DNA from 2 places in the Sulfitobacter sp. 1A15258 genome. Region 2 is predicted to be linked to the other one. Evidence: riboswitches for the same ligand, from Rfam matches in the RefSeq annotation. Region 2 holds a riboswitch; the other holds the start of a gene.
What was found. Region 2 has a riboswitch for cobalamin ahead of ACGYK9_RS11990 (CbtB-domain containing protein). Riboswitches for the same ligand answer to the same signal wherever they lie in the genome.
Positions count from the first base shown of each region.

Region 1: linked by a shared signal. The riboswitch ahead of ACGYK9_RS04180 (DUF1636 family protein) and the one ahead of ACGYK9_RS11990 (CbtB-domain containing protein) in region 2 are both predicted to bind cobalamin.

Region 1 is NZ_JBIFFK010000002.1:1,683-5,084, forward strand. It holds gene ACGYK9_RS04170 (ABC transporter substrate-binding protein) at 1-870, opposite strand, end outside; gene ACGYK9_RS04175 (ABC transporter ATP-binding protein) at 885-1,667, opposite strand; gene ACGYK9_RS04180 (DUF1636 family protein) at 1,664-2,071, opposite strand; cobalamin riboswitch at 2,192-2,407, opposite strand; gene ACGYK9_RS04185 (CobW family GTP-binding protein) at 2,433-3,402, opposite strand, start outside.
Region 2 is NZ_JBIFFK010000005.1:87,905-91,306, forward strand. It holds gene pncB (nicotinate phosphoribosyltransferase) at 1-68, shown strand, start outside; gene ACGYK9_RS11985 (PAS domain-containing protein) at 72-1,082, opposite strand; cobalamin riboswitch at 1,248-1,465, shown strand; gene ACGYK9_RS11990 (CbtB-domain containing protein) at 1,499-1,669, shown strand; gene ACGYK9_RS11995 (CbtA family protein) at 1,882-2,565, shown strand; gene ACGYK9_RS12000 (hypothetical protein) at 2,577-3,089, shown strand; gene ACGYK9_RS12005 (DUF1636 domain-containing protein) at 3,162-3,402, shown strand, end outside.

The DNA.
Region 1 (3,402 bases), on a different contig from region 2:
CTCGACATATTCCAGCACGACGAAACGGTCGTTGCGCACGGCGTCGATGTCGGCAAAGGCGGGGTTCTCCATCATGAAAGCGCGCTTTTGATCGGCGGTGACTTCGCCGTAGTTGACGATCACGATGACTTCGGGATCGCGCGCGACCACGGCCTCCCAACCGACGGTGGCCCAGCTTTTCTCGAGGTCGTTCATGATGTTCGTGCCGCCTGCGGCCTCGATCAAGGCGTTTGGCATGGCATAGGCCCCGGCGGTGAAGGGCACATCTTCGCCGCTGTCATAGACAAAGACCCGGGGGGCGGTCTCAAGCGGGGGCAGCGCCGCTAGGAATGCGTCGAGCTCGGCTTGGTAGCCTTCGATCAAGCGCTCGGCGCGATCCGAGACGTCGAAGATCGTGCCGAGATTGCGCAGATCGTTATACATATCCTCCATCGAGGATGGGGCTTTTTGACCGATATGGATGCAGCTTTCGGTGAGTTCATAGACTTGAATGCCGAAGGGGGCGAGCGTTTCCGGCGTCACCTCGCCGCCGACCTTCATGCCGTAGTTCCAACCGGCAAAGAAGAAGTCGGCATCCGCCCCGATCAGCACCTCACGCGAGGGGTATTTTGACGACAGTTCCGGTAGCGCCGCGACACCTGCGGTCATCTCTTGGTCCAGTTTGTTCCAGCCCGAGATGCCGGTATAGCCCACCATGCGGTCTGCGAGGCCGAGCACCAGCATCATCTCAAGCAGGTTCACGTCATTGGCGACCGCGGCTTGGGGCGGGTGATCGAAGGTGACTTCGCGGTCGCAGCTTTGCACGGTGGTCTGGGCAATCGCCGATCCGGCGATCATCAGGGCGGCGAGGGTGGTGAGAGTAAGTTTCATAAGAGTTTTCCGTTTCAATCTGGAAGGGCGAAAGAGAAATGCGCCGCGCCGCTGGGGGTGAGCCGCTCGCGCTGCGCGTCGACGCGAAATGTTTTTGAGACGAGATCATCGGTCAAAACCGTATTTGGCGGGCCGAAGCCCTGCGGATAGCCTTCTTTCAGCACCAGCACCTCGTCACAGATGCCATCGGCCATATTGAGATCATGAAGCGAGACGACGATGGTCATGTTCAAACCGCGGATCAGTGACACGATTTCAAGCTGGTGGCGTATATCGAGGTGGTTGGTCGGCTCATCCAGGACCAAGACCTGCGGCTCCTGTGCCAAGGCGCGGGCGACCATAACGCGCTGCCTTTCCCCGCCCGAAAGGGTGCCGACATCGCGGTGGGCGAGGGGGCGCAGACTGAGCCGGTCCAAGACGCGGTCGATGATCTGCTCATCTTTCCGGCTTGATGACGAAAACGCCGCGCGATGAGGCGTGCGGCCAAGGCGGACGATCTCCAAGACCGTCAGCCCAAAGGACGGCGTCTGTTCTTGCAAGACGGCGGCGATGCGCCTAGCGGCGGCACGGGCGGAGAGGGACCAAATATCCTGCCCGCCCACATGGATCGACCCCGTCTGGGGCGGTTGAAAACGGTAGAGCAAGCGCAAGAGGGTGGATTTGCCCGCGCCATTCGGCCCCAGCACGCCCAGAACGCCGCCCGCTGCGACGGTAAAGGACGTAGGGTGCAGAACCGGCTGGCCCGATTTTCCCGGCGCCCAGCTTACATCCTTTACTGCAAGGTCGGCGGCTCTCATGAGACGCGCAGGTGGCTGGGTTTCAGCTCGATCATCGCCGCGGGCACCCGCGCAAGGGTGGATTTGCGCAGTTTGCCGGGGCGGTCCAGCGAAGAGCACCAGCCGTCATTCAGTGTGGCATAGTGCTGGGCGAAGGCCACAAGGTCGTCGATGTCTTCGTCAGGGTCGACGTCGCCAAAGAGGTAGGTCGCCTTTGCGCTGGCGTGATAGGCCACCGTGCAGGGGCGATCGCAGCCCGCCATACAGGCCACGCCCGCGACCTCGAAATCCTCAGGGATCGCCGCGCCGGCTGCCGCGATTGCGGCGCTCAGCCTCTGGATCAGGTCAAAGCCCGGGCGGCAATCCGTGCCTTTGTGTTTGCATGAGGTGCAAACCGTAATCCTGTGGTTCTGATGCGTATCCATGTCGCCCTCCGCGAACGCGCGGGGGATCGAGCAGCCATGTTCTACAGCAGGGGAGTTTCCCTGTCGCCATCATGTTCTCCTAACCAGACACCCCGTCTGGGTTGAGTTGCAATTACGGCCCCTCTCGGCGCCGGTGATGGCAGGTCTCCTGACTCGCGGATCGACGTTCGCCCGAACCTTCCCAAGCCTTAAGCTCAGTGGTTTTTGCCGGGGTCACTCACCGCTCACAGTTGCGGGGGCAGTTACGGTTTCGGCGCGCGTTGCTTGCCTTACCGTATTCCCTTTTCATCCCAGACGCCGCTGCGGCGGCTGGAAACCATCGCCATAATCTGTGGCCGAAGAGCCATGCCGGGTCAAGCTGCTATCCCGCCTGCCGCTCAGGCCCATCGCGCCGGGCGCGCAGCATATCGAGGCTCCGGTTCAGTTCGGGGTTGGTCATGTCGCGGGCGATGACGACGATGCGGGATTGCTGGTCGTCCTTTGGCCAGTCGCGCAGGGGGACGGGCGGATCGAAAAGATGCTGGACCCCGTGAAAGACAAAAGGGGTGGGGACGTCTTCCAGATGCACGATGCCTTTGACCCGCAAAAGATCGGACCCGCGCAGCCTGACCAGCGTGTCGAGCCAAAGGTCGAAAGCCTCGGCCGGGATCGGTGCGTCTAGCACGATGGAGGCCGACCCGATCCGCGCATCATGTTGGTGGGTTTGCATCATAGGCGCGGATGCCGAGGGCGCGGCGAAGCCCGAGAGGTTGTCGAACGGAACCGCCGCTTGGACGGGCGTGAGCCATTCCATAACGTTGCTCGCATCAACCGCCCGCCGCATACCGCTGAGCCCCCAGAGCGATGCAACCGGGATAAGCCCGCGTTCGGCCTTGATGATGCGCGCCGTTTGATTGAGGTCGCGCAGCCTGCTTTCAAAGGCGGCGAGCGCTTGCTGGGTCACCAAGTCGGATTTGCTGAGCACCAGCAGGTCGGCCATCGCCACCTGCGAGACGGCTTCGAACTGCTGATCCAGCGTGTCCGGCCCATTCGCGGCATCGACGACCGTCACCACCCCGTCCACGCGGAATTTGCGGGCCAGATAGGGATCGGCCAAAAAGGTCTGGAGAATGGGGCCGGGATCGGCCAGCCCCGTCGTCTCGATCACAACGCGGTCGAATTGCACGCGCCACGTCTGCCTGCGGCGCTTGAGGTCTTGCAGCGTCCGCGACAGATCCCCCCTGATCGAGCAGCACAGGCAGCCCGATTGCATGAGGATGACCTCTTCGTCGGCGGTTTCGATCAGATCGTGGTCAAGCCCGGCCTCACCGAATTCATTCACGACGACCGCG
Region 2 (3,402 bases):
ATGAAATCGCGCGTTACAAGCGTGTTTTCGGGGTCGGAGAGCAGGCCGCGCAGCAGGTGATCGTTTGACGGTCAGCCTTCGCCAAGGGCGGCCACGGGGAACTCCGCCGTGGCGATTAACCCTTCGGGCTGCCAATCGTAGTGCAGGGTGCCACCGACCGCGCGGGTCAAGGACTGGATGATCCGCGAGCCGCTGTTGCGCGGAGACTTGATGACCTCCGGCCCGCCTGTTTCGCGCCAGACAAACCGCAGGCGGGCAGGCTCCTGAAGGATGGTGATATCGAGCGATACCCGCCCGGTATCGGAACTGAGCGAGCCGTGTTTCACCGCATTCGTCGCCAGCTCGTGCAAGGCCAGCGTCAGGGGGGAAACGAGGCGGTGCGAGATCAGCGGATTCGCCCCGGTGAGGTTGATCTGATCCTCGGTGGCCGAGGTGTAGGCCCGCATGATCGGCCCCATCAGCGTCTCGAAATCCACCTCATGCTGGTCGCTGCGGCCAATCGTGTCGAAATGCGCCGCGCCCAAGGCGGCCAGCCGCTCGATCACCTTGTCGGCAAAGGCCGCCGGGGTCGGCTCCTCACGGGCGGTCAGGCGGACCATCGCAGTCATAACGTTGACGATATTGCGCAGCCGGTGCAGCAATTCGTCATCGGCCAGTTGCCGGTGCTCCCGCTCCACCCGGCGGCGTTCGGAAACGTCGAGTTGCGAGCCGAAGAAGTAGATCAGATTGCCATCTTCGTCATTGATCGGCCCCAGTTGCAGGGCGTTCAGGAAGCGGCTGCCATCCTTGCGGTAGTTCACGATCTCAACCGTATCGACCCGGCGGTCCGCAAGGATTTCGCGCACGGCATCGACGCTTTCACGCGTCGTTTCGGGCCCTTGTAGAAAACGGCAGTTTTGCCCGACGATCTCATCCGAGCCATAGCCAGTCAGATCGGTGAACGCGTCATTCACATAGACGATGGGATTGTCAGGCAGGGTCGGATCGGTGATGCACAGCGGCAAGCGGGCGTAGCGCACGACCTTGCCTAGAACGTCTTCGGTCAGGGTCTGCCGAGCGGCGGAGACCGTGTTGTCGTTCATGAATTCCCGCCCTTTGATCGAAACTGGCCGTCAATGTGCCCTGCACGTGGCTTTTGGGTCAACCCGCATACTGGGGGTTGGGCCATATTTATCTACTAAATGCTGTATGCGCCATAAGGTTCCGCGAGGTTCGATAAATGCGGCTTGTCAGGAAGGGCCTAAAATGCGTAATTGAGGGCGCTTGGTGTCCCGAAAAGCGCCTTTGAGTGTGGGACCGAAAAGGGAATTCAGTAAGGGGTCGCCCGACCCTGAAGCCGAAGCCGCCCCCGCGACTGTAAGCGGTAAGCCAATGCCCCTCGTGCCACTTGTCCTTTCGGACGGGGAAGGCGGGCAAAGGCCACGACCCGCGAGCCAGGAGACCTGCCAGGCAAATGAAACGCTAGATGCCGTCGGGTGTGACGGTAAGGAGATTGAAGATGACGACGATGATTAAGACCGCCGGTGCCACGCGCAGCAAACTCGTACCGGCGCTGTTTGCCGCCGTATTGGGTGTGGCTCTGATGGCGCTGACCGGCCATGTGCAGGCCGCAGCACTGCATGATGCCGCCCATGACGTGCGCCACGCGACAGGCTTTCCCTGCCACTAAGCGCCGCGTTCGGTATTACAGGGGTCCGGGCTGCCATGCCGCAGTCCGGCTGTCTGTGATTCTGCCATTGATCAATGCCTGCCTTTCGCTGTTTTGCCCGCGCCCGCCGTTCGCTGCGTCGGGAGGGCTTTGGCACATCTTGAGGCTGGGTATGTCCTCGACCCGCGTTTCGCGCGGCGCTGAGTATCATTTCGCATCTAAGGATCATTGCGATGTTTTCACGTTTTCTGACTTCCGCCCTCTTTGCAGGGGCCTCTGCCGGCTTGTTGACCGGCCTGCTGCAACTCTATTTCGTGCAGCCCGTGCTGCTTCATGCCGAGCTTTATGAGACCGGCGCGCTGGTGCATTTCGGGGCCGACCCCGTCAGCGCGCACCCCGATTTGCCCGGTTTCGATGCCGTCCGCGATGGGTTGAGCCTGATCTTCACCATGTTGACCTATACCGCCTATGCGCTGATCCTTCTGGCCGCGATGAGCCTTGGCGAAGAGCGCGGCGCGGTAATCGATGGCCGTTGGGGCATCCTTTGGGGTGTTGCGGGCTTCGTCGCTTTCCACCTCGCGCCGGGGTTCAGCCTTGCGCCCGAAGTGCCCGGTGTGGCCGCAGCGGACATCACCGCGCGGCAAATCTGGTGGTTTGCCACCGCAGCGGCAGCGTTGGTAGCGCTTTGGTTGCTCGCCTTCGGCAAAGGCTGGGGCGCGTGGATCGGCGCGGCGGTTCTGCTGATGGCCCCCCATGTCGTCGGCGCACCCGAACCCGAAAGCTTCAGCGGCCCGGTACCGACAGAGATCGGCGCGCTCTTCGCCGCGCGTGCGCTTGGCATCGGCTTGGCCGCATGGGTGTTGCTGGGCAGTTTCGCCGGGTTCTTTTGGCAACGTGAAGGCGCGCAGAGCGCCTGAGGGAGGTCGAGATGGACAGATCACTGGCGCTATTCGCCATTGGATTGGTCTTTGGCGGTGGCATCGGTTTTGCCATCGCCGCAAGCAACGGTGTGACCTTTGACGGCCATGATCACGGCGACCCTGCCGCCCATGGCGGCGGCGGGCATGCGGCCATGGATCACGGTGGTGCGGATCACGCGCGCATGCATGGCCAGCCCATCGCGCTGGCCGCTGAAGTGGCCCCCAGCCTTGCCATCCGCGTAACCCCTGACCCGATGTCAGGCCATAACCTTTTTGTTGAGACCGAAGGCTTCGCCTTTGCCCCCCAGAACGCCAGCGGCGAAAATCAACCGGGCGAGGGCCATGCCCATGTCTATGTCAACGGTGCCAAGATCGGGCGGCTTTATGGCCCGTGGCTGCATCTGGCCGATCTGCCCAAGGGCGAGGTCACGGTGGAGGTCACGCTCAACGCCAATGACCACCGCCCCTTGGCGGTGAACGGTGCGCCGATTACGGCCCGTGAGGTGCTGACGGTTGAATAATCGCGCCGCCTCCCCTTTTCATGGCGGGCCGGAGCGCATACCCGGCACGCATAACCCGATGGGACAAGATCAATGAGCGCAACCCTACATGTCTGCATGACCTGCCGCGCCGGTGAGGTGCTGGAGGAAGACGCCCCGCGCCCCGGCGCGCAGCTTCATGCCGCCCTCGACGCCGCAGGCGCGCCCGAGGGCGTGACCATCGTGCCGGTGCAATGTCTTTCGGCCTGTTCGCAGGGCGCCGCCGTGGCGCTTTCTGCGCCGGGCAAATGGTCCTATGTCTATGGCCGCTTGACCAAGGAAGACGCCGCCGACA